One region of the Arthrobacter sp. Z1-15 genome, then DNA from elsewhere that is predicted to be linked to it. Evidence: riboswitches for the same ligand, from Rfam matches in the RefSeq annotation. Region 1 holds a riboswitch; the other holds the start of a gene.
The links. Region 1 has a riboswitch for cyclic di-AMP ahead of M1D40_RS02495 (NlpC/P60 family protein). Riboswitches for the same ligand answer to the same signal wherever they lie in the genome.
Positions count from the first base shown of each region.

Region 2: linked by a shared signal. The riboswitch ahead of M1D40_RS08560 (LysM peptidoglycan-binding domain-containing protein) and the one ahead of M1D40_RS02495 (NlpC/P60 family protein) in region 1 are both predicted to bind cyclic di-AMP.

Region 1 is NZ_CP096454.1:516,237-531,334, forward strand. Features, by position in the region: gene M1D40_RS02490 (M23 family metallopeptidase) at 1-681, shown strand, start outside; cyclic di-AMP (ydaO/yuaA leader) riboswitch at 807-964, shown strand; gene M1D40_RS02495 (NlpC/P60 family protein) at 968-1,804, shown strand; gene M1D40_RS02500 (NlpC/P60 family protein) at 1,838-2,653, shown strand; gene M1D40_RS02505 (HNH endonuclease) at 2,866-3,366, shown strand; gene mobA (molybdenum cofactor guanylyltransferase) at 3,366-4,052, shown strand; gene M1D40_RS02515 (DUF6457 domain-containing protein) at 4,093-4,383, shown strand; gene M1D40_RS02520 (molybdopterin molybdotransferase MoeA) at 4,373-5,671, shown strand; gene fdhD (formate dehydrogenase accessory sulfurtransferase FdhD) at 5,756-6,583, shown strand; gene M1D40_RS02530 (sensor histidine kinase) at 6,606-8,282, opposite strand; gene M1D40_RS02535 (ABC transporter ATP-binding protein) at 8,568-10,460, shown strand; tRNA gene M1D40_RS02540 (tRNA-Arg) at 10,512-10,588, opposite strand; gene M1D40_RS02545 (MarR family winged helix-turn-helix transcriptional regulator) at 10,656-11,162, opposite strand; gene M1D40_RS02550 (MMPL family transporter) at 11,249-13,387, shown strand; gene M1D40_RS02555 (hypothetical protein) at 13,506-14,039, opposite strand; gene M1D40_RS02560 (inositol monophosphatase family protein) at 14,201-15,001, shown strand.
Region 2 is NZ_CP096454.1:1,847,879-1,862,976, reverse strand. Features, by position in the region: gene M1D40_RS08570 (GNAT family N-acetyltransferase) at 1-371, opposite strand, end outside; gene M1D40_RS08565 (hypothetical protein) at 592-1,194, shown strand; cyclic di-AMP (ydaO/yuaA leader) riboswitch at 1,390-1,539, shown strand; gene M1D40_RS08560 (LysM peptidoglycan-binding domain-containing protein) at 1,543-2,418, shown strand; gene M1D40_RS08555 (hypothetical protein) at 2,645-3,169, opposite strand; gene M1D40_RS08550 (sensor histidine kinase) at 3,238-4,632, opposite strand; gene M1D40_RS08545 (response regulator transcription factor) at 4,629-5,297, opposite strand; gene M1D40_RS08540 (FUSC family protein) at 5,385-6,440, opposite strand; gene hrpB (ATP-dependent helicase HrpB) at 6,593-9,250, opposite strand; gene M1D40_RS08530 (HNH endonuclease) at 9,378-10,985, opposite strand; gene M1D40_RS08525 (DUF4334 domain-containing protein) at 11,911-12,354, shown strand; gene M1D40_RS08520 (putative protein N(5)-glutamine methyltransferase) at 12,420-13,295, shown strand; gene M1D40_RS08515 (hypothetical protein) at 13,335-13,601, shown strand; gene M1D40_RS08510 (alpha/beta fold hydrolase) at 13,628-15,098, opposite strand, start outside.

The DNA of each region.
Region 1 (15,098 bases):
GCTGAAACCAAATCGAACTCCATCGGTGATGCAGCACAGAAGGTCGCCATCACCGCAGCAACATCGGGCCTGATCCTTACCGTGGCCCTTCCCACCACCGCAGCCGTCAGCGAGCCAGTCCAGGAGATGCAGCCTGCCGCCGTCGAGGAAGCTGTAGTGGTTTCCGCTGATCCCAACGCCAGCGTTGACTTCGAGCGCGCTGCGCTGAGCAGCAAGTTTGATCCGGATGCGAAGCTGCGCCAAGTAGTGGTGGCCTCGGGCACGGAGATAGCCGCAGGTGCCGCGAAGGGTACTCTTGCCACTCCGCTGGCTGCGGACCTGGTTCAAACCTCCGGTTTCGGCTACCGGGTCAGCCCCATCACCGGCAGCGCCGGGGAGCTGCACCGCGGCCAGGACTTCGCAGCAGCCTGCGGCACCGATGTCACCGCTGCCGCTTCCGGCACCGTTACCTTCGCCGGCTGGCACGCCGGCGGGGGCGGTAACCGGATCGTCGTGGATCACGGCAACGGCGTGGAGACCACCTACAACCACATGTCCAACCTCGCGGTGGGTGTGGGAGCGAGCGTGGAACGCGGAGACCTGGTTGGTGCCAGCGGCACCACAGGCGCCTCCACAGGCTGCCATCTGCACTTCGAGGTCATGGTTAACGGGGAAGTTGTCGATCCGCTCGGTTGGTTGTGACCGCAGGATAACCATTCCGTGACCGGAACGTGACATTAAGCAAATGTTGTTGTACGCTCTTCCTCGTGCCTGATCGGCCAAAGATCGGGCACTCTCGAACAGATCGCCGAGCTCTGCCACTGTTTGAGATCCGTTCGCTACATCGCATGGCAGAGGCGGGGGAACCACATTCGGGTTTCGCAAGAAGCCCTAGGGGTTAAGTTGCACGGGCCTTACGGTCCAGCAGCCGGGTGACTCCCATCCGAATCCGACAGCTCACCTCGTAGGCATTGGGAGAGGCAAACTTGTGTCATCAGTAGCTCACGGCCGCCGTCGCGCGGTCACCACTCAGACGAGCCCGATTTCAGCACTATCCCGGGCCGTTACCTCCAACGCTGGATCCATTGGCCGCCAGGCCGCCGTCGTCGTCGCCGCTTCCGGCCTCGTCCTCGCAGCGGGCCTGCCCGCCCAGGCAGCCGTCAGCACCGAACGCCAGGCCCTCGAAGCCACTCCGCTCAGCGCAGTCACCTCCACCGGAGCCGTTTCGGTGTCGGCACAGGCGCCGTTCGAACTGGCAACGCTTCAGTCCGTTTCCTCTGTTTCCGGTGCGGACTACCGCGCACAGGTTGCAGCTGAGGAAGCCGCTGCCGCCGCCGCCGCAGTTGCCCAGGAGCAGGCTGCCGCTCAGGCCCAGCAGGCCAAGCAGGCTGCTGCCGTACAGACCCAGCAGGCCGCCGTGAGCAGCAACGTCTACACCGCGCCCGCTGCAGCCCCCGCAGCCAACACGCCCGCACCGGCAGCACCCGCTCCGGCTCCGGCTCCGGCACCCGCTGCCAGCGGCGTTGGCGCAGCCCTCGTGGCTTCCGCCTACGGCCAGATCGGCGTCGCCCAGGACTGCACCGCCATGGTCGAGAAGGCACTGCGTTCCATCGGCAAGTCGGTTGGCGACCTCGCACCGGCACAGTTCTACGCCTACGGCTCCGTTGTCGGCTCGCCTGAGCCCGGCGACCTCGTCATCACTGCCGGCCACGTAGCCATTTACGTGGGCAACGGCCAGGTCATCAGCGGCGGCTTCAACGGTATGAACACCGTTCTGCACCCGCTCTCCTACCTGGGCGGCGCAAGCTTCGTCCGCGTCAGCTAAGCGCAGCTGCCAGATAACGGAGATTGCACCAACATGTCATCAACACTTGAGCGCGCCCGCCACCGGGCGCCGGTAGAACGCACCGCACCGCTGACGGCGCTGGCCCAGGCCGTAACCGCCAACGCCGGAACCGTAGGACGCCAGGCAGCTGTCGTTGTCGCCGCATCAGGACTTGTCCTGAGCACCGGCGTCGCGGCTAACGCCTCCGGATCCGAACTGGCTCGCGACGTCCAGACCAGCACCCTCGATCTGACTGCTGCCGCGCCGCTGACGGTGCCCCACACCGCCACGGTGAACTTCGACCGCCCCGCAGCGGCCGGCGTTATCCAGGCACCTGTTGCTGCACCGCAGCCGGAAATTGCAGTGCAGGCACAGAGCGGCGCAGAGCTGGACGCAGCAACACAGCAGACCGCAGCCCCGGCACTGGAATCGACGGAAGCCGCTGTGGCACCCGCCGCATCCGGCGCTGTGGCACCCGCCGCATCCGGCGCTGCTGCACAGGAAGCCCCCGCCGCTTCCTCGGGGACGGCTGCGATCATTGCCGCAGCGGCCTACGCGCAGCTTGGCGTCTCGCAGGACTGCACCATGCTGGCGACAAACTCGCTTGCTGCAGCCGGCATCAGCTTCCACGACTGGCCTGCAGGCTACCTGTCCCTGGGCAGCACCGTGAGCGCTTCTCAGGCCGTCCCGGGCGACCTGATCTACTACGCCGACGGCGGCATGGGCATGGCCCACATCGCTGTCTACATCGGTAACGGCCAGGCGATCCACGGTGGTTTCAACGGCAATTCGACTGTCGTAGCACCGGCCGAGCTGGGCTCCGGAGGCGTATACATCCGGGTCGGATAGGCACTCCGCCACCAGCTGTACCGCCGGTTCCATCACCGGCCGTCAAGGGTTCTTCCTTCGGGGAGGGCCCTTGAGCCGTTTAAGCCCCGTACTGCCGCGGGAAATGGCCAAGACCCGGATCGGGGCATACTCTTTTCCATATCATCCGAAGTATCGTCCTCCTCCGTCGGTGGACTGCTCCGCCGACGGACCGGCATGCGAAGAGGAATTGCATGCGCACTCTCGTTTTGAATGCCGGCTACGAGCCGCTGGCGGTAGTGAGCTTCCGCCGGGCACTGGTGCTGGTGCTTTCCGGCAAAGCCAGCGTTGTCGCGGAGAGCGGCGACCCGGTGGTGGGCCCCACTGAAATCCTTCCCCGGCCCTCCGTGATCCTGCTGCACCGGTATGTGAAGATCCCGTATCGGGAAGGCACGGCGGCAACCCGGCGCGGGGTCCTGCGGCGCGACGGTCACCAGTGCGCCTACTGCGGGAAAGCCGCCTCGACAGTGGACCATGTCCTGCCCAAGTCACGAGGGGGAGGGGACAGCTGGGAGAACATGGTCGCCTGCTGCCTGCGCTGCAACAATGCCAAGGGCGACCGGACACTCAGCCAGATGGGGTGGCAGCTGAGGTTCCGGCCCCAGCCTCCGCGGGGCGCGAGATGGCAAATCCGTGAACTTGAACGTCCGGCGCCGCAGTGGAACCAGTTCCTGGACGCCGGCACAGCAGCCTGATGCCTGACGCCAACGGGGAATTGCCCCGCTTCAACGCCATTATCCTGGCCGGCGGAAGGTCTTCGCGGCTGGACGGGACGCCCAAAGCGCTGCTGCAGGTGTCCGGCCGTACCTTGCTGGGCGTTGCCCTGGATGCTGCGGCTGCGGCTTCAGCGGTAGCCGTCGCCGGTCCCGAGAGCCTGTCCGCGGCTGTCGCCGGCGCCGGTGCGGACGCCCTGCTGGTGCGGGAGGACCCGCCGTTCTCCGGGCCGGCGGCAGCGGTGGCAGCAGCCTCGACTGCGCTGTCGGCGCTTGATGCCCGCATCGGCAGGCCGCCGCCGGGCTGGACACTGGTTCTTGCCTGCGACATGCCGTTCATCGGTGCCGCTGTCGGTACGCTGCTGGCTGCCGCGGCCGCCGATTCCCAGGGCTGCGCAACGGAGGGAGAGCAACCCCGGTCACTGATGGCGGTTGACGAATCCGGCCGGGCGCAGCCGTTGGCCGCACTGTATCTGACCGCTGATTTGGGTGCGGCGGTACGGCAGCACGACAGGCCTGGCGGGCTGGAAAATCTCTCGATGAAGAGGCTCCTTGCTAGGGTGCAGAGGAGGGACGTTGCGGTGCCCGCCCACAGCACGGCTGATATCGACACGTGGGAGGACGCCCGGCGATGGTCGGTGGAAACCGGCCGCCCCGCAGACATCTAAGGCCCGGCGTGTGGGAGAAGGCCAGCTTAAGGAGCAGGGAATGGCAAGCCAGGAAGAACAACTCGAAGCGTGGTGCGGCCGGTTGCTGACCGCCTTGGAGCTGGAAGGAACCGCGGTGGACGTCGACGCAGTGCTGCAGTTGGCATCCGCCGCCGCGCACTCGGTGGTCCGTCCCGCTGCTCCGCTGACTACCTTTGTGGCCGGATTCGCGGCAGGATTGGCGGCGGGCAGCGGACAGGCAGACGACGCCGTCGCCATGGGCGCAGCAATGCGCGTGGCGGCACGCGAATGCAAGAACTACGGCGAAACCGGAGACTTCAATGACAACTGACAATTCCACTCCCGTGATACTTCCGCTGCAGCCCAACTCGCCCTGGGCGCAGGCGCGCAGCCTGGCTTTCTCGGCGGGCCGGCCGCTGCCCTATGAAACTGTTCCCCTGGCCGAAGCACTGGGACAGGTGCTGGCCGAGGACATCACCGCCCTGCAGCCGGTCCCGCACTATGCCTCGTCCGCGATGGACGGCTGGGCCGTGGCCGGTGCCCCGCCGTGGCGGCTGGTGACGCATCAGGAACCCAAGACGGAACGGTGGCAGATCCACAAGGAGTCCGGACGCCGGCCGCTGCAGCCGGGTCAGGCCGTCGCCATCCTGACCGGCGGCGTGATTCCCGCCGGAGCGCACAGCGTGCTGCGCTCGGAAAGCGGGATCCTCTCCGGAGGAGACAGCCCGGTGCTGTCCCTCAGCGAATCTGCCCGCAGCGATGAGCCCCGGACCGGCGAACACATCCGTCCCGCCGGGGAAGAGGCAGCAGCCGGGGAAGTGACGATCAGGCGCGGCACACTGCTGAATCCTGCGCACATCGCCCTGGCCGCAGTGTGCGGGCACGACACCCTGCCGGTGCTCCGTGCGCCGCGCGTGTCGCTTTTGCTCACCGGTGATGAGGTCATTGAGTACGGTATCCCGGAATCCGGCCAGGTCAGGGATACCTTCGGGCCGCAGCTGCCGCAGCTGGTCACGATGCTGGGCGGCCGGATGGACGTCGTCAGGCGCCTGTCCGACCGCTACGAGGACGTGGTGGCCGCCCTGAGCACCGATGCCACGGATGAAACGTCCATCGCCATGTCCTCCGGCGACGTCCTCATCACCACAGGCGGCACCGGCAGATCCGAGGCGGACCACCTCCGGCAGGCACTGGAGGACATGGACGCGGAAATGCTGATCAACGGCATCGCCATGCGCCCGGGCCATCCCACCATGCTGGCGCGGCTTCCGGACGGACGGCTGCTCGTAGCCCTGCCCGGAAATCCGCTCGCCGCAATGATGGCGGTGTTCACTGTGCTGTCACCGCTTCTGGACGGGCTGCGGGGTGCGCCCCTGTCGCCGGAACGGCACGTCCTGGCGGGCGTGGACATTGAGCCGCTGCCGGGACGGACCCGTCTGGTGCCCTGCCGGATTGAAAACGGGCGGGCGCTGCCCTCACCCTATTTCCGGTCAGGAATGCTGCGCGGCATTGCTGATGCCGATGCGATCATGGTGGTACCCGACGCCGGGTGCACCAAGGACGAGGCAGTCACTGCGTTGCCGCTGCCCTGGACCGTCAACGAACCTCCGGCACACTAAGCAGTCACCGGGGATGGTGCAGGCCCGAGCACTGGGTTTAAATGGGGCCAGGGGCACATGAGGAACGGCGGTTAAGGAGACGGAATGGGACGGGTTACCCGGCGCGCGCACATCACGAAGTTCCGCACGGACGGAACAGTCACCAAGCGCGAAGACGTGCTGGCAGGCGAGGAGCCTTTGGAGATCCGTGTCGGCGGCCGCTCCTTTACTGTCACCATGAGGACACCCGGTGACGATTTTGACCTCGTCGCCGGGTTCCTCGTCTCGGAAGGCATCATCTGGGACCCGGGACAGCTGATCAGCCTGCGCTACTGCGCAGGCGTCGACGAGTCCGGACAGCAGACCTTCAACGTGGTGGACGTGCAGCTGCGGCCGGGAACGGCGCCTCCGGACACATCCATGGAACGGCACGTCTACACGTCCAGCTCCTGCGGCATCTGCGGCACGGCGTCCATTGAAGCGGTGCGCAAGTCATCACACTTCTCCCTGGGGGAGGACGACGTGCGGGTCCCCCTTTCGGTGCTGGCGGGACTCCCGGAGAAACTGCGCCGGAAGCAGACGGTGTTTGACCGCACAGGCGGTGTCCATGCGGCGGGGCTGTTCAGTGCCGACGGGGAGCTGCTGTGCCTGCGGGAAGACGTCGGACGCCACAATGCCGTGGACAAAGTGGTGGGCTGGGCCCTGCGCGCCGGGATGCTGCCGCTGCGCGGAACGGTCCTGCAGGTCTCCGGGCGTGCGTCCTTCGAGCTGGTGCAAAAGGCCCAGCTTGCCGGCATTCCCGTGCTGGCCGCGGTCAGCGCGCCGTCGTCGTTGTCAGTGGAGCTGGCGGCGGACGCCGGAATGACGCTGGTGGGCTTCAGCCGCGGATCCTCGCTGAACTGTTATGCGTTTCCGGAACGGATTTCCGTCTGAGCCGCCTGCAGCCCAAGCCCTGCTAGCGCTGTGCCGGAACCTGCACCGTGACCGTGGTGCCCCGGCCCATCACGGAATTGATGTCGAGTTCTCCGCCGTGCTGAAGAACGATGTCCTGTACGATCGCCAGTCCGAGGCCGGTGCCGGGAATCGCGGCAGCCGTGGCATTGGAGGCCCGGAAGAACCGCCGGAACAGCTTCGGAATGTCCGCCTCCGGAATTCCGATGCCGGTGTCGGCTATCTTGACCCGGATTTGCGGTCCGGAATCCGTGCTGACCGCGTCAGCGAGCACATCCACGGTTCCGCCCGGGGGAGTGAACTTTACTGCGTTGGAAATCAGGTTCGTGAAGACCTGTTCCAGCTGAGCCTTGTCCCCCTCGACGAGGAGCGGCACCGTCACCGGCCCCAGTGCGAGCGTGATCTCGTTCGCTGCCGCGGCCGGCGCCAAAGCCGCTGCCACCGCTCCCAGCAAAGCGGCCACATCGATTTCTTCGACGGCACGGCTGGCACGCGCGTCGCTTCGGGAGATCGTCAGCAAGTCCGATATGAGCTGGTTCAGCCGCGCTGCGTTGCGTCCCACGATGTCCAGCATCTCGACCATGTGCGGGGGAACCTCACCGGCGGAACCGTCAAGGATCAGCTCAAGGTAGCCGGTGATAGAGGTCAGCGGCGTCCGCAGTTCATGGTTCACCGTGGCCACAAAATCGGTTTTCGCCTGGTCCAGCTCCCGTAACCGGGACAGCACCTCCCGCTGCGCCGTAATGAGGTGTCCCTGCACCAACCCGTGGGCAAGGTTTCCGCAGACATGCTGGATCAGGGACAGCTCAGTCCTGCTCCAGTGCCGCGCGCCTGTTGTTCCCGCGATCCAGATATAGCCGAGCACCTGGTCCCCGTGGGCCAGCGGTGCGAATACGGAGGTGGTCAGCGGTGCCGGGGCAGCAACCGTCAGGACCCTGCTGTCCGGATCGTCGGGGCTGTGGTGGTCCTCCACCACCAGGACGGTCTCCCGCTCCCAGAGCGATGCGCACAGGTGGAGCGCTTCCTCCGGGGGAACCGGCAGAAGGTCCTCCGCCGGACGGGCCCGGTTCCAGGCGGCAGACAGCTGGGGAACCCGCTCCCCGGCGAACGTTTCCAGCCGGACGTGGCAGGCGTTGAAGGTGCGGCCGAGGCCGCGCACCACGAGGGCAGCCATGCGTTCCGGGTCATTGGTGCCGCGCAGTGCAGCAGAGATGGCACGGGTGTCGTCCCGCAGCCGGGCGGCCGCTACCTTGCGCCGCCTGGTGGCGCGGCTGCGGGCGAGGACCAGCGCCACCCGCGCGGCCAGATCAGTTTCCTGCACCTGGCCGGCAACGAAGTCGGTAATGCCGAAACGGACCATCGCCTCAATGTCCAGGTCCTGGGCACCGGACAACAGAATGACCGGGAGGCCGGCGACGGAAGGCTCCTGCCGAAGGCGGCGGAGCTGGTCCGGCAGTGCGGTGCGCAGCATCGCCGAATCCACCACGCCCAGAACGACGTCGTGGTCCCGCATCGCCCGTATGGCCGCCGAATCGCCGTCGACGTGCAGCGTTTGCAGGCCTGCCGCGCGCAGCACGGTGTCGGCGGCGGCCCTCAATTCCCCGGTGCGCACCCCCACCACGGCATACTGCACGTCGGCGTCACCGGACGCAGCATGCAGTGGTTGAAGCACCGTGGGCATGGAAGCCTTCCTCGTCTGCCGGCAACCCGGGAGAGGGTGCAGCGAATGGAAGTGTACCAGCGGACCCGCCGGTGGATGTGGTGGCCGGCACATCCGCCGTCCGCTGTTGAAGGGCGCAGGGCGGCGCCGCGTCCGGCCGGTGTCCGCCGCAGGCCCCGCAGCCGATGCCGCAAACCTGCCACAGGCCCGGCCGCAGACCCCGCCGCAAACCGCGGCAGGAGCGGCGGGAATGGAGTGTCGGTGCCGAGGCTTAAACTGAAGAGTGCATACAACGGAGGCGGCAACATGAGCATGGAAGGCGCGGCGTGGAGTTCCCTTCATAAGATCTCCACAGCCAGGGGCAGCGACAACAAGATTTCCCGGGAGACGCTCCGGCGGATCATCACTTTCGCCTCTCCTTATAAGAAGCAGCTGATCGGCTTTGTGCTGCTGTCCACGCTGGGGGCTTTCCTGGCGGTGGCCACCCCGGTCCTGGCCGGTGAGGTCGTCAACGCCATAGTTGCAGGCTCGACTGCCGGCCTGGTCATCCGGCTTGCACTGCTGATTGCCGCAGTGGCCGTTGCGGACGCGGGAGTGTCGCTGGCGACGCGGTGGTTCTCCTCCCGGATCGGCGAACAGGTAATCCTGGACCTGCGTACGGCGGTGTTTGACCACGTGCAGAAAATGCCGATCGCGTTCTTCACCCGCACCCGCACCGGCGCCCTGGTCAGCCGCCTCAACAACGACGTCATCGGTGCGCAGCAGGCCTTCAGCGGAACCCTCTCCGGTGTGGTGAGCAACGTCGTCGCGCTGGTGCTGACCCTGATCGTCATGCTCAATACGTCCTGGCAGGTGACCGTGCTGGCCATGCTGCTGCTGCCGGTTTTCCTCATTCCGGCCCGCCGCATGGGCGGGAAGCTGGCGGGGCTGCGGCGCGAAGCCGCAAATCACAATGCCTCGATGGGAACGCAGATGACCGAGCGGTTCTCTGCGCCGGGGGCGACCCTGGTCAAACTGTTCGGCCGGCCCGAGCAGGAGTCGGAGGAGTTTGCCGTCCGTGCCGCCAGGGTCCGCGACATCGGCGTCAAGATGGCCATGATGCAGGCCGTGTTTGTCACGGCACTGACGCTGGTTTCGGCACTGGCCCTGGCGCTGGTCTACGGGCTGGGCGGATATCTGGCCCTCAGCGGGAGCCTGAACACCGGCGACGTCGTCACCCTGGCGCTTCTGCTGACCCGGCTTTACGCGCCGCTGACCTCGCTGGCGAACGCCCGCGTGGAAATCATGAGCGCAGTGGTGAGCTTTGAGCGGGTCTTCGAGATCCTGGACCTGAAGCCGCTGATCCGCGAAAAGGAGCATCCGGTGCCCGTTCCGGACGGTCCGCTGGGGGTGGAGTTCGACGACGTCCGGTTCGCGTATCCCACAGCCGACAAGGTTTCGCTGGCCTCGCTGGAGGATGTGGCAGTGCTGGATTCGCGCGGCGGCGAGGAAGTGCTGCACGGCATTTCGTTCCGGGTTGAACCGGGCCAGACCGTTGCCCTGGTGGGCACCTCCGGTGCGGGCAAGTCCACCATTGCCCAGCTGCTCTCCCGGCTGTACGACGTCGACTCCGGAGCGGTGCGCTTTTCCGGCACTGACGTGCGCGACGTCAGCTTCGCCGCAATGCGGCAGGCGCTGGGCATGGTGACCCAGGACGGGCACCTGTTCCACGAGAGCATCCGCTCCAACCTGCTGCTGGCAAATCCCGAAGCCACCGAGGAACAGGTCTGGGATGCGCTGCGCCGCGCCAGGCTGGAGGACCTGATCCGGTCCCTGCCCGACGGCCTGGAGACCATGGTGGGGGAGCGGGGCTACCGGCTGTCCGGCGGAGAACGGCAGCGGATGACCATTGCCCGGCTGCTGCTGGCCCAGCCGCGCATCGTAATCCTGGACGAGGCCACGGCCGCCCTGGACTCCACCTCTGAAGCCGCGGTTCAGGCAGCGCTGGGCGAGGCATTGGAAGGCCGGACGGCCGTCGTCATTGCCCACCGGCTTTCGACGATCCGCAATGCGGACAAGATCCTGGTCATCGAAGGCGGGCGGATCGCCGAGCAGGGAACCCATGCTGAGCTTCTGGAACTGGGCGGCCGGTATGCGGAGCTGCACGGCACGCAGTTTGCCGTGGAAACGGTCCCGGACGAGGATGCGGTCCGCGGTTAGCGGTGCGCGGCTAGCGATGCGCGGCCCTGACGCGGGCCGCCGAAACGTGTGTGGTGCCCCCGGCCGGAATCGAACCGACGACCTGCCCTTTAGGAGAGGGCCGCTCTATCCTACTGAGCTACGAGGGCGTGCCGCCGGGCTGGCCGGCAGGCGGTTATCAGCTTACCTGTTTCTGCGGTCCGCGTGCTGCACCCGTTACGGTGCGTGTTGATCCGTACCTGTGCCGGGAGCGGGGCGGGGGGCAGCCAGGGCCGCCTGATGCGCGGCGTAGGCCTGGCGCATGTCCTCCATGAACCGGCGTACGGTTTCGAGTTCTTCACTGGAGTATCGGCTCATGACCTCATCCGTCAGCGCTCCGAGAGGCCCGAAGTAGGCCGCGGCCAGCTGCATGGCCAGCGGCTCGAAGTGCAGGGTCACCTTCCGGCGATCGGCATGGCCGCGGTTGCGGTGAATGTGCCCGATTCGCTCCAGCCGGTCAATAACCGCCGTCGTCGCTCCCGTTGAGGTCCCCAGCATGGTGCTGAGCTGCCCGGCGGTCAGGGCTTCCCGTCGCGTTTCGGCTTCCATGATCATCGTGAGTGCGCGCATGTCCGTGGCGTTGAGGCCCTCCCGGTGCGCAAAAGTATCCGCGACACGCTGCCCGTCAAGGGCCATGCCGCGGATCGCGTTGACGATGTCCCGCCGCAGATCCTTCTGTTCCACCCTCTTATCGTAACTCTATGTTGAAGTATCTCTATAAGTGAGATACTTTTCCGAGGAGATACTTTTATTTTGCACCAGGAGCAGACATGTACGCAGGGATTGTGAAATCGGCCAAAACGGCCTGGATCACGCTGCTGCTGAGCCTTGCGGTCGTCATCGGCCTCTTTGCTTTGCCGGCGCAGGAGAACGAGGCGTCCACGGTGGGCGGGCTCGACGAGGAATATCAAACGACCCAGGTCAATGAACTCCTGGAAGAATTCCCCGACGCCCAGGAATCGACGGCACTGATCGTCGTATCCCGGGAAGACGGCGAGGCCATGACCGACGCCGATCAGGCCGCGATCGCGGACATCAACGCGGCAGCCACCGAGCTCGGGGCCGTGGGGCCCCCGCCGCAGGTGCCTCCGATTGTGTCCGAGAACAAGCTCGTCGCGTTGGTTCCGGTCACGCTGCAGGCGGCAGCCGACGACGGCGATGCCGTCTCGGCGGAGGTGGAAAGCCTCCGCGAGGGAATCTCCGAGGCGGCGCCCGCAGGGCTGACCGCGCAGCTGACCGGCGGAGCGGCGTTCACCGCGGACCTCGCCGGGGTATTCTCCGGCGCCAACTTCATCCTGCTCACCGTCACCGCCGGCGTCGTGGCACTGCTGCTGCTCATTACATACCGGTCACCCTGGCTGTGGCTTGTGCCGCTGGCGGTGGTGGCAACCATCGAACAGTCCGCCCTGAAGGTCGTTGACCTGCTGGCACCGGTGGTCGGCATTGACGTGGACCCGTCGGCGGTGGGGATCACCAGTGTGCTGGTCTTCGGTGCCGCCACCAACTATGCGCTGCTGCTGATCGCCCGCTACCGCGAAGAGCTCCGGATCCACGAGTCCAAGTACTCGGCCATGGGCAAGGCGCTGACCCGGACCAGGGAAGCCATTATCGCCTCCGGCGGTACCGTCATCCTGGCCCTCCTCGTGCTGCTCTTCACCGACACCATGAGCTACCGGGGCCTGGGCTTCTCAGCAGCCACCGGCATTGTCCTTGCCATTCTCAGTGCCCTCTTCATCCTGCCCGCGGCCCTGGTTCTGCTGGGACGGAAACTCTTCTGGCCGTTCGTGCCGAAGGTCGGCGATGCCGCCCGAGAAGGCAAGTTCTGGGGCAAGCTCGGCGAGGCTACGGCCCGTGCGCCCAAGCGCATTGCCGGTGCCGCCGTCGTCGTCCTGCTGGCCGCCGGCGGACTGCTGTTCAACGTGCAGATCGGCCTGAGCGAAAACGAGCAGTTCACCGAAAAGCCGCAGGCCGTTACGGCCGCCGAAACACTCGCTGAAGGTTTCCCCGCAGGATCCTCCTCGCCGGTGATCGTGCTGGTGAACTCCGACAGCGCCGATGCCGTAATCGAGGAAGTTTCGGCCCTGGAGAGCGTGTCCGGAGCCGAAGCGGCCTCCGAACACGACGGCCTGACACGCATTGACGTCATTGACACCTATGAACCGGGCACCGCCGAGTCCAACGACTTCATCGAAGAACTGCGCACGGATCTGGCCGCGAACCCGGAGTACGGCGCACTGGTCGGCGGCGAAGCAGCGGAACGGGTGGACCAGCTCGCTGCCAACCAGCACGACCTCACCCTGGTGGTGACCTCCGTGATCATCCTGGTGTTCCTGGTCCTGCTGGTGCTGCTGCGCAGCATCGTGGCGCCGGTGCTGCTGGTGGCCTCAGTGCTCCTGACCTTCGTTGCGAGCACCGGCATCAGCTGGTTCCTGTTTGTGAACGTGCTCGGCTTCCCGGCACTGGATACGCTCACGCTGCTGTACTCGTTCATCTTCCTGGTGGCCCTTGGCGTGGACTACAACATCTTCCTGACCACCCGGGCCCGGGAGAACGCCATGACCATGGGCACCAAGCAGGGCATGCTCAGCGCCCTGCGCTCCACCGGCGGCGTGATCACCAGCGCCGGCATCCTGCTGGCTGCAGTGTTCGCCGTCCTCGGCGTGCTGCCGCTGGTGACCCTGACCCAGGTGGGCATCACCGTGGCCATCGGTGTCCTGCTGGACACCCTGGTGGTTCGAACGGTCATTGTTCCCGCGCTGGCCTTCACCCTCGGCGAAAAGTTCTGGTGGCCGTCAAAGCCGGCCGGCCAGTCCGGAACCGGAGGCCGGCACGAGGCACAGCCGGGGAATGACTCGGGTCCGAACCTTGAGGGCGCACCGGTGGGCGCGCACCGCGCCAACGTGCGCTAGCCGTACAAGGACGGCTCGCTAACCTGAGTTTCACACCGAACAAACGAAAGGCCCCGCCGATCCGGCGGGGCCTTTCCGTTGTGCCCGTCTTTGGCCCTGCTCTAAGCAGGGAAACGTGTTAAGGAGCCTGCGGTCCGCGCTTGCCGAACACTGCAACGGCCGAGGCCAGCAGGCTTAGGGCGAAAAGCACCCAGCGGGCTATGGTCAGGGTGCTGGCGAGGGCAGCATCGCCGCTGGCCAACGTCTCCGAACCCAGGGCTGCATCAATAACGACGTTCTCCCACAGGTCAACGATCACGAAGAGGATCGGCGCGGCCCACAACACCCAGCGCTTCAACCGGCCGCGGGCATTCAAGCCGATGATCAGCAGCCACGTGAACCCGAACATGAGCGGAAATATGGTTCCGGCGGTCTTGTGCACGTAACTGAGCTGGCCCAGCGCATCCTCGTCCATGACCGAGCGCAGATCGTTCAGGTACTCCATGCTGTAACCGCCCACCAGCGAATCCGGCATGGACATGCCGTCCGCAAGCTGGGTCATTTGATTCAGCACCATCAGGTGCAGGTAGAAGAACATGAACAGCGTCGTGGCGACCGCCGCTATCAGGATCAGGTTTGCGTTGCTTTTGGCCTGCTGCGGTGAGCGCGGCATGGACTGGTTCGCTAGATGAGGGGGCAGAGCAGCCTTCTCGCCGTGCTTTGCCGCCCGCTGTGCCGGAGTTTTTCCCATACCTAAGAGTATCGCCGTACGCATCGGCAAGTTTGGAGCTGGGTGCTTCCCCTGTGGCAACGTTCGCCCGATAGGGTTGCTGCATGAGTGTTCATGCAGCAACTGACGATTTCACCCTTGCCGCAGAGCTGGTGCGCGACGCCGGTGCGCTGGCCCTGCGCATGCGCTCGCAGGGTTTGACCGCCACGGCCAAGACAACCGTGTCCGACGTCGTGACCGCCGCTGACCATGCCGCCGAGAAGCTGGTGGTGGACAGGCTCCGCAGGCTGCGTCCCGACGACGGGATCGTGGGCGAGGAGGGTGCCAGCGTGACGGGCACCTCCGGGCGGTCCTGGGTCATCGACCCGGTGGACGGCACCTACAACTTCTTCGCAGGCTCCACCTACTGGTGTTCGGCCATAGCCCTGAAAGTCGACGAACCCGAATCCCTGGACGGGGACCCCGAGGTGCTGCTGGGAGCCATCTACCAACCGCAGGAAGACCGGCTGTGGGTGGGCGGTGAAGGGCACCCGGCAACCCTTAACGGCTCGCCGCTCCCGCGGCTGGATGACGCACCCCTGGACCGGCTCAGCGCCGGAACCTACCTGCACCCCACCTGGCTGCTGCGGCCGGAAGTGGCCGGCCCCTGGACCGCCGCCGCCGCGCGGACCGCCACCATCCGCATGCTGGGCTCGGGCTCCTGCGATCTTGGCGGTGTCGCTTCCGGACGGCTGGGAGCCTGGTTCCAGCACAGCTGCCCGGAATGGGACTGGCTTCCGGGCAAGGCGATCGTGCGTGCAGCCGGCGGCAGTACTGCGGTCACCACGGTGCAGGGCTTCCGCTGGCACATCGCCGGGACTGCCTCCGCTGTCCGCGAAATCAGCGGCGCCCTGGCCTCCGTCTAGTCCGGGCCGCAGTCCGGCGGCAGGGCCTCCGTCCAGCCCTGTCCGGCCCGGGTCCGGTCCGGGGTGTGGACCGGCCGGAAAAGGTCAGCGGCAGCAC
Region 2 (15,098 bases), 1.3 Mb from region 1:
CAGTCCACCATGGCCTGAGCTGCTTCCGTGGCATAGCCTCGACCCTGATGTTCCTCACCCACTACCCAGGCGAGATCCGCCGTCAAGCTGCCGGCATCGACCGTTGCCTGGACAAAACCCGCAGCGGATCCAGTATCCCGAGCCCGGATAACCCAGTTCAACCATATTTGCGCGCCCGATGGATCTCCGCCTGATTGGAGGATGTAGCGGTGAGTCAGCACTTCCAGTCCCGGCGGCAGCCCGCCGGTGAATTCATAAAGTCCCGGATGCGCCAGGACCTGCACCATTTCCGGAGCATGGTCCGGGTGCAGAGGTTCCAGAGTGAGTTGGGCGGTCTCCAAAACAGTCCCGGTGGCTCTTTGGCTCATCATGCGCGCATTCCTTACCCGTCCGGTAAATGTTTTTCCCGCTCCCATCATGGTGTATTAGGTCCTCAGCACGGTATGAGTCTGCTGTAAGAAATTTGCGCGCTACCTGCACTCCCCGGGCTTCCCGGGGCGGCGGCGCACGCGCAGGGGCGGGTAGGCTAGGAGTGCTCCCGGTTCCCGCTGATCTTTGCGTTCCGGCCAGATGACGAAGAAAGAGAAGAAGATGCCAGCTCCTCAGCGAACAGATGCCGACAGTATTCGCCAGGATTTTGGATTCCTCACCGTCGCGGAAGTTCTGCAGCTTTGTACTACGCAGCAGATCCTGGATCCGTCATCAACGCTGATTTCCGCAAAAGTACAGCTGGGCGAAGGAAATGTTTTTTATCCCGGCGTCGTACTTCAGGCCGACAATGAGAGCTCCTGCGTGATCGGCCACCGCAATGTCTTTTACCCGGGGGCTTATGTCTCCGCCGAACACGGCGGGATGATCCTTTTGGGATCCGACATTACGCTGGGCCCCGGCAGCGTGCAGCTCAAAGCCGGCCGGGCAGATGCGGTTGCGGTCGGCGACAGCGCCCGGCTGGCCAACGGCCCAGTGGTGACGGGGCGGTCCGTGCTCGGCTCCGGCTCGCAGATCCTGGGAGCTGTCGAGGCTGAATCCGTAGTCCTTGCCGACGGCGGGGATTACCGGTCCAGCCCGCCGGAGAAGCGCGGTGCAGTTCTGAAGGGCGCGGGAATGGTGCGCGACGTGAGGTTGGCGCCCGGCGACCTCCTGCAGGGATTCGGCAATTTCGCCGTTGCCAACGTGATCCGCCAGACGAACTAGCCGGACCGGAGAGGGGCAGGCGCGGCCCATAGTGTCACGGCCCACCCCTAGCATAAAGAGGCGCCACTCACACGGTACTGCGAGGTCCGTTACTAAATAGTTATCCTCCCGTAATCGTCTTGTAGCGTAGTGGTCGTGCCGTTATCTGAAGCGGCTCCCTTGGCTTGTTACCTAGCTCTGCCGCTGGCCAAGGTCCACAGATATTCACACTTCGGCAGAGGCGGGGGAACCACAAACGGGTTCCTTTGAATCCTTGGGGTTAAGTCAGCCAAAGGTTTCTACGGCTGACCGGGTGACTCCCATCCGCATCCGACAGCTCACCTCGCAGGTATCGGGAGAGGTAACTCAATGTCTTTCAACAACACTCGTGGACGCCACCGTGCCGAGACCGCCGGAATGTGGGCCGCAATTGCGAACTCCACCAGCGGCAAAGCACGCACCATCGGCAGCACCGCTGCCGTTGTGGCAGCAGGTTCCGGCCTGATGCTCGGCATGGCGGCTCCGGCCTCTGCCGGTGTCATTGCCAACGACTCAGCCGAGTCCTACAGCGCACCTGCCGCCGTTGCCGCTCCTGTTGCCGCTCCGGCAGCAGCTCCCGCGGCTTCGGGCTCCACCCACGTTGTTCAGGCCGGCGACACGCTCGGCAAGATTGCCGCCACGTACGGCGTCAACCTGAATGACATCCTGGCGCAGAACGGCCTTGCGCTGGAATCCATCATCTACCCCGGTGACGTCATCACGTACGCCGGCGGCGCCGCAGCAGCAGCTCCCGTTGCTGCAGCTGCACCGGCAGCTGCTTACGCCGCTCCGGCCGCCGCTGCAGAGACTGCAGACTTCGGCAGCATCAGCACCCAGGCCTCCTCGGTGACTCCTGCTCCCGCAGCCGGCGCAGCTGTTACCGGCACCAACCAGACCATGCTGAACTCCGCCTTCTCCCAGATGGGTGCCATGCAGGACTGCACCGTGCTGGTGGAAGTTGCCCTCCGGGCAGCAGGCCACTCAGTTGGCGACCTGGCCCCCGCGCAGCTTGCTGCCTACGGAACCCCGGTCTCTGACCCGATGCCCGGCGACATCATCTACTACGCCGACGGCGGCATGGGCTTTGCCCACATCGCTATCTACATCGGCGACGGCCAGGCCATCCACAGCGGATGGAACGGCAACCAGACTGTTCAGCAGAGCGCTAACGTCGGTTCCGGTGCCGCGTACTACCGCGTAGCGTAATCACGCAGCACTAGATTTACCGCAGGGGCGGGAAGCGAACGTCCCAAACCTTCGGTGAAACCAAAAGGAACGCCCGGCCATTGGCCGGGCGTTCCTTTTCTCGTCCCAGTTGGATTGTCCCAGTTGGAATATCTCAGTTGGAATGTCTCAGTTGAATTCTCGTTCAGCTGGCTTTTGTTCAGTTGGCGGTCTGGATGGAGTTGGCTGCCTTTGGGTCTGACGGTCCTTAGGCGGCAGGCTCGTCCTGTTCCCGGGCGTCGTCCTCCTCCGCGGGGCCGTCGTTATCGGAGCCTGGCCCGCCGTCGTCGTCCGGACCGTTGCCGCCGCCGCGGTGGCCGTCATGGTGTCCGTGCCGGCCCTGATCCGCGTCCTGGTCCTGGTCCGGGCGGCCCATCTCAGTGTCGCTGCCCCGGGAGCCCTTGTCCGGCTTCTCGCCGGAGTCAGGCTTCTCGCCGGACTTCTTATCACGGTCATCCGCATCCGGTTCGCTGTCGGCGTCCGCCTCAGAGTCCGAACCGCCGTTGTCGTCGTCGGAACGCGGACCGCGGTCGGGCCTGGCGTCCGAGTCTTCCGTCTCGGTGTTGTTCTCCGTGCCCTCGTTCTGCTGCTCGGTCACCGAGGCCTGTTCCTGATCCGCCGGGGAATCCGCGGTAGCCATGCCGGCGAAGAAAGAACCAACCAGCAGTGCCAGGGCCCCGACGACGCCGAGAATCCAGCCAAGCGGTCCCCTGGCCTTGTCCCGGATTGCCATAGTGGTTTTCACCTCCGAATAGTGGGTTGCTTACACATCCATTTTCGGATCAGATTCTTCGAGGATTCTTAGGGCCGCTTTCCGGCCAGCGGCAGCCGGACTTCCACCACTCCGCCCGCACCGCCCGCGGCAGGCAGCGCGCGGACGCTGCCGCCGTAACGGGCTGCTATTTCTGCGACCAGGGCCAAGCCCAACCCGTAGTGCCGCGGCTCTGCTGAAGTTTCTTCGCCGCGCGACGGTCCCGGTTCAGCGGTTCGGCCATCCTTTTCGGCGGGGTCCCCGGCCGGCTTCCGGGTCTGGTTCCGGGCCGGCTTCCGGGTCTGGTTCCCGGCAGGCTTCCGGGTCTGGTTCCGGGTAGAGGCGAACCGTTCGAAGGCATGCCGGCTGAATCCGGGCGGAAAGCCGGGACCGTCGTCCATAACCCTGATCACCGCTTCCCTGCCGCTGGGCCGCACGGAAACCCGCACGAGTGACCGGGCATAGTCCAGCGCGTTGGCCCCCAGAGCCGTGAAGATCCGCTGCAGGGCAAACTGACCGCCGAGAACAATAACCTCCGGCGCCGGAGTATCCAGCTCCAGGAACAGATTGCGGCGCCTGGCTTCGGGCTGCAGCGACGCCACCGCTGATTCCGCCAGCACAACCAGGTTCACCGGTTCCGCCGGGCCGGTCTGCCGGGGATCGGCAGCCATCAGCAGGTCCTCCAGAATCCCGGTCAGCACCTTGGTGTCGGCCACGACGTCGTCGGCCGCCTGCACCGCTTCCTGGTCCGGCCGGCCACTGCTGCCGTCAGCGTTGGATTGGGGCGCCGGCCCGGCGGCGTCGGACACGAGCCGGCGCCGCAGCAGCTGCGCCCGGGTGCTGAGCAGCGTCAGCGGAGTCCGCAGTTCATGGCTGGCGTCCGCAACAAAACGGCGCTGCAGCGCCAGCGCTTCAGCCATGGGACGCATAGCTGCGCGCGCCGCCAGGGCAGAGACCGCTCCGGCCACCAGGCCCGCCGCCGCCACGGAAACCACCAGTGCCAAGGCCAGGCGCCGGAGCTGTTCGGTGGATTCACGCGTGTCAACGGCCGCCTGGACTACGTCGCGGCCGCGGCGGGTGGTCAGGACCTCGTAGGTGCGGTCCCCGGCGGTCACGGTATCCCGGCGGGCGACGCCGGTCTCAGCCACTTCGGCCAGCGCCTCCTCGTCCGGCAGCCCCGAAGGCATGTTGCGGGAAACAGCCAGCCGTCCGTCGTCGTACACGGCCAGGAAGACATCCAGCGGAGCCTCCCGCGGAGAATCGGACTGTGCGGCCGAGGACAGTGTCTGTTCCACAGCTTCCCGGGTCTGCGTGGATACCAGTCCGTACACCAGCCCCGCGGCCAGGCCCAGCAGCACCACAACCAGGACCGTGAACTGGACGGCCAAGCGCAGCGACGCGCGCGTCAGCTCGGCATCTTCCGGGTTGCCCCCGGGGTGCTTCACGTCCGAGCTCCGAGCCGGTATCCGATGCCGCGCACCGTCAGCACGATGCCCTTGCCCAGCTTCCGCCGAAGGTAATGGACATACGTGTCCACCACGCCGTCGTCGTCCGCGTCCGGGAACACGGCGTCCAGGAGGTCAGCGCGCGGAAAGACCTGCGCGGGGCGGCGTGCCAGCTGTTCCAGGAGGGCACCTTCGCGGTCGGAGAGGACCACCACCTCGCCCGAGTCGGTGGTCACGGTACGTCCGGTGGTATCCAGGACTCCGCCGGGCACGGGCAGGGCAGGCGCGCGGGGAACATTCCGGCGCCGCAGCACCCGGAGCCGGGCCAGCAGTTCGTCAATGTCGAAGGGCTTGGCCAGATAGTCCTCGGCGCCGCGGTCCAGGCCTTCCACCCGGTCCGCCGGGTTTCCCAGAGCGGATAGCACCAGCGCGGGCACGTAGATGCCCCGGCTGCGCAGCCGGGCCAGGACATCGAGCCCCTCGATGGCCGGCAGTCCGCGGTCCAGCAGGAGGACATCGAACGGGTGGGTCAGCCCCTCGTGCAGGGCCCGCTGTCCGTCGAAGGCCACCGTCACTGCATAGCCTTCGGATTCCAGGAGCTCCGCCAGCATCCGCGCCAGGCTGCGGTCATCTTCCACGACCAGGATCCGGGGACGGTCCGTCATGCCCGAAAGTCTAGCCGCGGGCTCGCCCAAACACCCGGGCCCGCCGGCCGCAGGGAGCTCTCACGGCGGAATCAGCGGCTCGGCCGCCTACTGCCGATCCGGCGCGGCCGGGGCTGGCCGCCGCAACAGCTTCTTCACCCGTTCCGCGCCGCGGCCCGTCGTCAGCAGAATCACGACGACGGCGACCAGCGCGCCGATGGTGGTCTCAACGGCCCGGTCCACGGTCAGCTCCCAGACCGGCTGGACGGAGACGAAGCCGGTCATCAGCAGCGCCACGGGTGTCAGGAAGACCATGGCGAGCCCGTAGTGCCTGATGACATACACCTCGCCGCCGAACTGCAGCAGTGCCAGGAGGACTGCCAGTTGCACCGGACTCCATTCCGGCTGCAGCAGCAGGGCGGAGAGCAGAACGCCGCCGTACGTTCCCAGGATGAAGTGGCCGGCCCTGGCCGGAGCGTGCGCGGCATCTGCTGCGGCAATCGGTGCGCAGGCCGCGAGCATCGCCCAGTAGCTGTGTCCCGGCCCCAGAAGCAGTGCCAGTGAACCGGCGCCGGCGACGGCGGCGGCGTACCGTCCCGAGTGGGCGAGGATTCGTGCTGCTTCCGGCGGCGGAACCTGCTGGCGCAGCAGGGCCGGGGTGTGGCGGCGGGCATGGAGCCGGCCGGCAATCCCCAGCAGGACCGCGGTTGCGGCGCTTCCGGAGACGGCCAGGGCAGCTTCACCGACGGATCCCGCAAAAGGAGCGGCGGCGGTGGCGGTAAACGCGAAGATGTAGGTAAAGGGACCGGCGGGCCGGATGCGCAGGAAGTCCGCCGCCACCGAAATGACCATGGCGACAACGGTGGCGGCAGCAACCAGCTCCCAGTCGCCGTGCCCGGCAACGGACATGGAGACTCCGGCCACCACGGTCAGGCACATCAGCACACCGGACTGGGCCTGATGGCGCAGCCTCCGCCAGTGATGTTCCGAGCGGCCGAAAACTCCGGTGAGCGACCCGAAGATGGCACACATCGTGAGATCGGTGCGGCCCAGCAGAATCAGTACCAGCAGCGGAATCAGCATCCCTGCGGCCACCCGCACAGCGGGGAACCGGTGCCCGCGGCCGGCAGGGACCGCCAGGAAGCCACGGATGTCTTGCTTCACGGGGTAACGAGCCTTTCACTGCGGCAGGGAACAGGAAAATTGCCGCCTGTCCAGCCTATGAGCGCAGGCCCGCCCGCCAACGGAGCCACTCACGTGATTCATCTCCTACCGCTCCCGGCATCCGGCTCCCGGCATCCGTTCCGTCTCAGGCGCTACATCCGGGCCTTCGTTTTTGCCGTGGCCTTTGCCGCCCACGGGTCTTCCGGCCACGGGTGCTTGGGGTATTTGCCCCGCATTTGGGCACGTACCTGAAGATAGGGTCCTGACCAGAAGGATGCCAGATCGTCAGTGACGGCCAGCGGCGCCCGGGCCGGTGATAAGAGGTGGAACAGTACCGGCACCCGTCCCTGAACCAACCGCGGCGTCTCCGCCCAGCCGAAGCACTCCTGCAGCTTGACCGCCACTACCGGGCGGCCGCCGTCGTCGTCCACTGCAGGATAGGTAATCCGAACCTGGGATCCGCTGGGGACCTGCAGCCGTTCCGGCGCCAACTCCCCCAGCCGCGATGCCTCCGGCCAGGGCAGCAGCCGGCGCAGCGGTTCGGCGAGGTCGATTCCGTTCACTGACGCGCCGGAGGCCAGCGCCTGCAGTTCCGGTGCGAGCCAGTCATCAAGCCGGGCAAGCAGCGCAGGTTCGAAAACATCAGGCCAGGGCTCCCCCAGTTCGCGGTGCAGCAGTGCCATCCGGCGCCGAAGCGCGTCGGCCCCCGGGGAAAAGCCGATGACTCCCAGCCCTTCGCGGGCGAGGGCTCGGGCTACGGCTGCCCGGCCTTCTTCAGGTGACGGGCGGACCGGTGTGGAGGACAGCACAACAGCGCCCAGCCGCCGTTCACGCTTGGCAGTGACCCGGCCGCCGGTGAACGCCGCCTCCACGGTATCCGTAAGCAGATGCCGGGCAGCGGCTTCCGCCGTGTCCTGGCTCAGGGGTGCCGCCGAGCGGATCACGGCTCCCGTTCCGGCAGCATCCCGGCCCTGAGCCCGGGAAACCTCAGCAACAGCGAGCCACTCATACCCGGCCAGCGGGCTGCCCGCCGGCAGGCCTGCCCGGGTTCCGGTCGACAGTAGGTACCGTTCACCGGCACCGGCGCCGCCGGGGACGCGACGGGCAATGCGGTCCGGGAACGCCAGCGCGACGACGAACCCCAGGGCCTCGGCTCCCGGCACCGCCACGGCGGATGATTTCGCGGGGCCGTTACTTGCGCGGCGGGACAGTGACTGCAGCCGCCGCACATCCTCCGACCACCGCCGCTCTCCCGGTTCCCGTCCGGCGCGCAGGTTCACCAGCAGGCGGGACAGGTCAGCACCGGGGGCACGAAGGTCCCCGGACACCAGAGCCACGGCTTCTGCGGCCGTTCGGGCGCCGACGACGGGAGTTCCGTCCAGCAGGGCCCGCGCCAGCCGCGGATCCGCGGGGATCCCGGCCAGAGTTCGGCCAAGAGTTGTGACGGCCCCGCTGCCGTCGACGGCGCCCAGGTCATGCAACACCGATTGTGCATCTGCCAGGGCGGCACGCGGCGGGGCGTCGGGCAGTGCCAGCCCTTCGCCGCCCGGAGTTCCCCAGCAGGAAAGGACCAGTGCGGCGGCGGTGAGGTCCGCGACTGCCACCTCCGGGGTCTGGTGAGCCGGCGCAGCCCCGAAAGCGCGCTCGTCATAACAGCGGATGACGCGGCCGGGCCCCTGGCGCGCGGCGCGTCCGGCACGCTGCACCGCCGATGCCCGGGAGCAGGAAACCGTCACCAGTCCCGACATTCCGCGTGCGGCGTCCCGGCGGGGTTCACGGGCGAGGCCGGAATCGATCACCAGGCGAACCCCCGGAACGGTCAGCGACGACTCGGCGAGGCTGGTGGAGACGATGATCCGCGGCGGTTCACCGGGGCGCCGGCCCGAGACAGCCCGGTCCTGTTCCCGCGGATCGACCTGCCCGTGCAGCTCCAGCACCTCCGTTTCGGGTCCGCGTGCGGGCGGGCCTGCTGTGCCTGCTGCTACTCGGTTGCGGATTTGAGAGGCCACGTAGGACACTTCCCAAGCGCCGGGAACAAAAACCAGTGCGTCGGCCTGCGGGTTCTCGGTCAGCATGTCACCGTGGGCAGCAGCGGCCGTCTCGGCGATGTGGTTCAGGAAGGACCGGGTCACTCCGTGTTCGTCGATGCGAAGCGATTTGCCCGGCGCCCAGCGGACCTCAAGGGGGTACAGCGCCGACGGGCAGCCGATAACGGGTACCGGGCCGCCGTCGTCGTCATTTGCGATCAGCGCAGCGAACCGCGGCGCATCAACCGTTGCAGACATGGCCACGAGCGTAAGGTCTGCGCGCAGCTGGCGCACTTCAGTGAGCATGCCCAGAAGGAGGTCCGTTTCCAAGCCGCGTTCGTGGACCTCATCAAGGATGACAGCAGCAGTGCTTTCCAGTCCTGGATCTGCCAGCAGCCGGCGCAGGAGGATTCCCGGAGTGACAAACTCGATGACCGTATCCGTCCCGGTGTGGCTTTCGCCCCGGACGGTGTAGCCAATTCTGCCGCCGACCTTGGTGCCGTCCAGCTCGGCAAGCCGTCGAGCTGCGGAGCGTGCGGCGACCCGGCGTGGCTGGGTGACAACCACTCGCAAGGGTTTGTTGGTTGCGGTGGCCCGGGCAGCAATCAAGTTGGCGACCAGCGGCGGAACCAGCGTCGTTTTTCCGGTGCCGGGAGGGGCCTGAACGACTGCGGCGCCAGCTCCGGCTCCGGCGCTCGGGTCGAGCGCGGTTACCAGATTCGGAAGCGACTCCGCGAAAACCAATCCCGCGCCGATCACCTGAAGATCGAAGGGGTTCCGCAACCCGTAAGCCTGCGTGGTTTGGGCTGCGTCGTTAGGGCTGCACGGAGTAGTCACTTACCCATTGTCCCGCCTGATTCAGACTGCTTGTGTTGCCCACGTCCGGCCTGCCTCGCAGGCATGGGTTTACTCACTGATGAAACGCGGGAAGCGGTGGAGCCATTGACCTGTATACGTGTCCGGTGGGCGTCCTCGTGGTCACGCCGTGCCGGGTTGGCATTGGTTGGATCTTCCCGGAGGCTTCGTCGGCGGCCACTGGCTTAGACGTTCGTGCTTCCCAGCCTGGTGCTTCCTTGGCCTGGTTGCAGGCTTGGCACAGGCCCTGGATGTTCTCAGCACTGGTGGGTCCGCCTTCGCGGACGGGCTGAACGTGGTCGTAGTGGCGGATGGGTGCTCCGCACCACGGGGTCCGGCACACCTGGTCCCGTGCTGCGATCAGCCGGGCCAGGCCGCGGGGTACCAGCCGGGCCCGGGAATCCATCGCGGTGAGCTGTCCGGTGTCCGGTGTGACGTAGAGGCGGCGGAGCCAGACTTCGGTGCGCGGATCCGGGCGGCTAGGGGGCGTACCCCAACAGGCGCCGGTGCTGCCGGTACTGCCGGTACTGTCAGGTGATCTATCCGGATGATCCGGCTCTGCTTCCGCTGGGTCGGGTCCGCGGATCAAGTCCCTGGCCCACTGCGCCGGAACGATCCCGTAGCCGGCCAGAATCGCCGGTTCCGCCCCGGCCGGGACAAAGGAGCCTGCGGCTTCTAATGACTCTCCGCTTTGGTCCTGACGCTGACTCTGGTTCCGGCCCCGGTTCTGGCTGTGGCTTTGGTTCCGGCGGCTGCCCTGTTCAGGACCAAGGTTCTGCCACGGCGCCCGGCTTCGCCGCGGCCGCTCTCCCTGGAAGCTGCCCGGGTCCGATTCCGGCTGGCCCTGGTGCCGTTCCTGTTTCCGCGGGGCCTTGTCTTCCTGCGGCAGGATTCCGTCTTCCGGCGGCAGGATTCCGTGCAGCAGAGCCTGATCCGTCATGATCAGCTGCACCTCAACCCGAACATCCTCCGCCCGAGCCTGCCCCGTGGTGCGTTCCACAAACGTATCGGCCATGATCTGACCCTTCGACCGCGGATCCCCGGTTGCCCGGAGCCTGTCCGCTTCCCGCGTCAGGGCCGCATACACGCCCACCCCCTGGGATACCGGCAGCAGGGCCGTCACCCAGGTCATGGTGTCCGGTGCAGGCCGGCAGGACACAAACCGCTCCGAGACCGCATGCGCTGCACGCTTCACCACCGCATGCGGATCCAGACCGTAGGACAGGGACTTGATCCTCGCTATCAGCTGCCGGTCCCCGAGCTGCTCCAACTCACCCGGATTCCCGGCCACCAGTTCATCAACCCTTTGCCGGTCGGCCAGGGACAGGCACGCGGTCTCCCGGACCAGGATCGTGGCCCGCCACTCACTGATCACCCCAAGGGCCAGGGCGTGCAGGGTGTGGGGCATTTCGGTGGTGAGGATTCGTGCCAGGCCCAGCAGCTTCGCCCCGTTATGCGGGGACTCCCGCCGGGCCAGGGCGATCTGCGCGGCAACACCCTTCCCCAGCTGATCAGCCTTCAGCCCGGCAGCGGCCTGGGCGGTGCGGGTGGAAGCATCAAACGCAGCCGCGGCACGGGCCTGCGCGGCAGTGATGACATTCTTGAGGTCCTCCAAAGCCCGGATCTCATCGATCAGCCGCACCCGCTCCGCCGCTTCCAACACTGCATGGTTCCCTGCCGGTTCGAACGCTGCCGGGCACTTGGCGGGGTCCGAAGCTTTCGCCGATCCCGCTGTTGCCGGAGAGCCGGCAGTAGTGGCCGCTTCGCTTCGGGTGACCGGGGTCCTGTTTCGAGCGGCTGGGGTCAAGGTCTGCTTCCGAGCGGCTGGGTTCGAGGTCTGGTTCTGAGCGGTTGACGCCCGAGGCGAAGCACCGCGAGTAGAAGTGGGGACAGAAGCGGGAGTGGAAGCCAAAGGGGTACTCCTGCCTTCGTCTTCAACAGCTGGGGAGTAGTACATGTCTTCTATTTTAGTGAAATAGACCACTGTTTCCGGGAAATCCACATACTGGTCAGATACTCCAAATTAACGTCGGCCCACTCGCGCGGTCTTAGCTTTCCATCTGTTCCGAGCCTCTCTGTCCACTCCCGAGCCCGGTTGGTCGGCCTCGGACGCCTCGAGCGAACTGTAGCTCCTTGTATATCTGCGAGCGCGCCAGCCGGGGATTACAGTGGTTCCACGGCAGGCAGTGGCTCCCAGGGAAGGGGCTCCTCCAACGCACCGGCTCCGCAGGAGGAGGCTTCCCAGGCAACGGCCGGCCCCTCCCCCGGAAAGGTACCTCCGGAAGGGGGTTCTCTAGGAAAGGTGGCTCTCTAGGCAGGGGCTCTCTAGGAAGCCCACCCTTGGGAAACGAAGCGACGAGGGGCGACAAGACGAAAGGACCAGCATGAGTCAACGACATTCAGAGCAACAGACTCAACATCCGCTACAGACTCCTCATTCGGAACGGCAGAATCCGGAACAGCAGACATCAGAACAGCGGACACCGAAAAAGACGCCGGCAGAACAGCTAAGCACCCTGAGCCGTGGCACAACAGCAGCCGAAGCGCTGGCCTTCTTCGATTCACTTCCTCCAGTTCGCGTAGACGAAGTGATCGGCGACTGGCACGGCGCCGACGTTCCAACAGGTCACCGACTTGACGGTGTCCTGGGGCCGCTGGGTTGGCAGGGTAAGCGGTTCGAGGGCGCTGAGGCGGCTCGTCCGCTGATCTTCCGGACCGCGGCCGGTAAGGAGTTCGAGGTGAACCCGGGGCTCGTCCCACTCCGGCTGGCACTGCGGATCGGACCGCTGGTGCACAAACATCCCGGCGCGGGAAGGGCAGCCCGTCCACTTCTCCAGCTGACCAGAACGGGCCGGCCCCGTGCACGGCTTCGAATGATGGAGTACCGCGGCGTAGTCTCCGCAACCATGATTTACAATGCGCTGCCTGTCAACGACGCCTTCCGGAAGGTAGACGCGAACACACTGCTGGGAGCCATGGACATGCGCGGGCCCGCAGCCCCCTTCATGTTCTCGCTTCACAGAACGCTGTAATCGAGGCAGAACCCATATCGACGCAGCCCATTGCCCTACCGGACGTGACCTGTGACAGTGTGCCGGTGGACTCAACAGTAAATCCGGTACCGGAACTCATTGCACGGCTACGGGCAGCCGGCTGTGTCTTTGCCGAAGAGGAAGCGGCCCTGCTCGCCGCCGAACCAGAAAATACCGAGATTCTGGAAGACAGGGTCAGGCGCCGCTGCGCCGGAATACCGCTGGAGCAGATCCTTGGCTGGTCCGAATTCTATGGACTACGGGTTCCGGTTGCGCCGGGCGTATTTGTACCCCGGCGCCGAACCGAACTCCTTGCCGACCGTGCCATTGCCGCCATCAGCCAGTTCACCAGACTCGCCGACGCTGCCGAACTCGCCAAGATCGGGGAACGCTCCGGGCAAGCCGGGCATCCCCGTCCCCTGGTCGTAGAGCTCTGCTGCGGCTCAGGAGCCGTGACACTAGCGATATCCGCACATTCAGCTTCACCGCTTGAGGCGTATGCGGTGGACATCCACCCGGCCGCCGTACGGTGCGCCCGCCTGAATCTCACCGGCAAGGCCGCGGTTTTGGAGGGAGATCTGTTTTCGCCCCTCCCGCATAACCTGCGAGGCCGGGTCGACGTCGTCGTCGCCAACGCTCCGTATATTCCCACCGCGCAACTGAACACCATTCCGCGCGAGGCTCGGAACCATGAACCGGCAGCAACCCACGACGGCGGCAGCGACGGACTGGATGTCCTCCGGCGGATCATTGCCGGCGCCCCGGAATGGCTGAGCCGGGACGGCTGCCTGCTGCTGGAATGCAGTGAACGACAGGCCGAGGCTGTTGCACTGGTCATGGCTTCCCGCCGGTTGGCCCCGGAAATCGCCCGCAGGGAGGCCACCGACGCAACCGTTGTCATCGCCAAGAGGCAACTCTGCACTCCAGAGCCGCCGGAATAGGGAAGACTGGTAGTTCGCAATCTCCAAAGGTGGAACCACTTGATCAATCTTCAGCAGCGCAACGACGGCTTCATCCGCATGGACCGGCATTTCCCCCAGTCGGCCTCCGTCAGTATCACTTTCACCGACGGAACCACCGAGGTCATCACCGGCGCCCGGATCAACAAGGCATACGACGATGCCCTGGCGGTCTTCCGCGAAAAGAACGGCCTGGATGCCAAGGGATTCACCCGCATCGCGAAGAAGCGGGTCCTGGACAACAACAAGATTGACTTCGTTCCGGTGCACCCCGGCATGGGGCAGTAAGTCCGCTTCCTGAACCCGTAACGAGCTCACTGCCGCCGAGGCTGCAGTGCGCTTTTTGCGTTAACCTGCCGATGTGCAGCCAGATGCCCGGTAATGAGCCGCAGCAGCTCCGGCACGATGACCGGGTGGAAGTAGTGCCCCATCCCGCGAATGGTGACATGGCGGGACCCGGGCACCGCGGCGGCGGTTGCCGTTCCCCCGCTGGGATGGACTATGGGATCCCGGTCGCCGTGGATCACCAGAGTAGGAGCGATAATCCGGGCCAGATCACGCGTACGGTCCTGCGAGGCGTTGATAGCGCCGAGCTGGCGGGATCGTGCCGTCCCGCCGTCCGGGAAAGCGCCGCGGTCCCAGGCAAGGGCGGCCGCCGCGGTGTCGTTTGCTGTATCCGCAGGGTAGGTACGGCCGGCCAGATGCCGCATCATTCCCACTCGGGCCCGGATGAACTCTTCGCGTGACCGCGGAGGTCGGGCGACAAAACGCCGCTTGGTGGACAACGCCGCGGCACCGATCTTTCGCGCACCGGTGGTGGAAATGATGGAGGTCAGGGTCAGTGCCCGGTCCGGGTGATGGGCAGCCACCGATTGGGCAATCATTCCGCCCAGCGACATTCCCGCAAGGTGGGCACGCGGCACGTCCAGATGGTCCAGAAGCGCGACGACGTCGTCGGCCATGTCTTCCAGGCGGTAGGCGCCCGGGAGTGGACGGGCCAAGGCCTGATCCAGCAGGGTGGGCGTGGGCGTGTTCATCCTGCTGGAACGGCCGGCGTCGCGGTTGTCCGGCCGGATCACCCGGTATCCCGCAGCCGCCAGACCGTCTACAACCGATGCCGGCCAGGACGTGAGGTCCATCCCGAGCCCGGAGACGAGAACTACTGGTTCGCCGTCGGCAGGGCCGTCCACCCGGTAACACATCCGCACACCTGTCCGCAGGGTGGCGAAGCGGTCGGTTTCCGCATCGGCGGCCGTTTTCGCATCCCCCGCTGCTCCGGCCGCACCCGCCGCCGGCCCCTCAGACCCCGAAAAGTGCAGATGTTCGTCGACGAGGGCGCCCTTCTGCAGGTCTTTGCGGTCGGCAAGAAAGTTCATCGTCATTAGCCACGGGGCTTCCGTTCCCTGCCGGGGCAATGACTCCAGGCTCCGCTGCACGTAGCCTGCGCCGAAGTCCAGCAGCGGCCGTGTCTGCAGGCCTTCCGGCGTGACCGGCACCGCCGCGGAGTAGCCGTGGTGGTCCATGTGGGCGAGCAGCCGGGAAAACCAGCGGGTCAGAAGCCCGATTTTCAGGGTCCAGGACGCGTTGGTGTAGCCGATGGCGAACGCCATGTTGGGCACACCGCTGAGCATCACGCCCCGGTACGCCACATGGTCGGCGAGATTCACGGGAACGCCGTCAAGACGCAGTTCCATTCCGCCCAGAATCTGAAGGGTAAAGCCGGTGGCAGTGACGATGACGTCGGCCGCCACTTCCTCCCCCGAAACCATGGTGATGCCGCGCTCA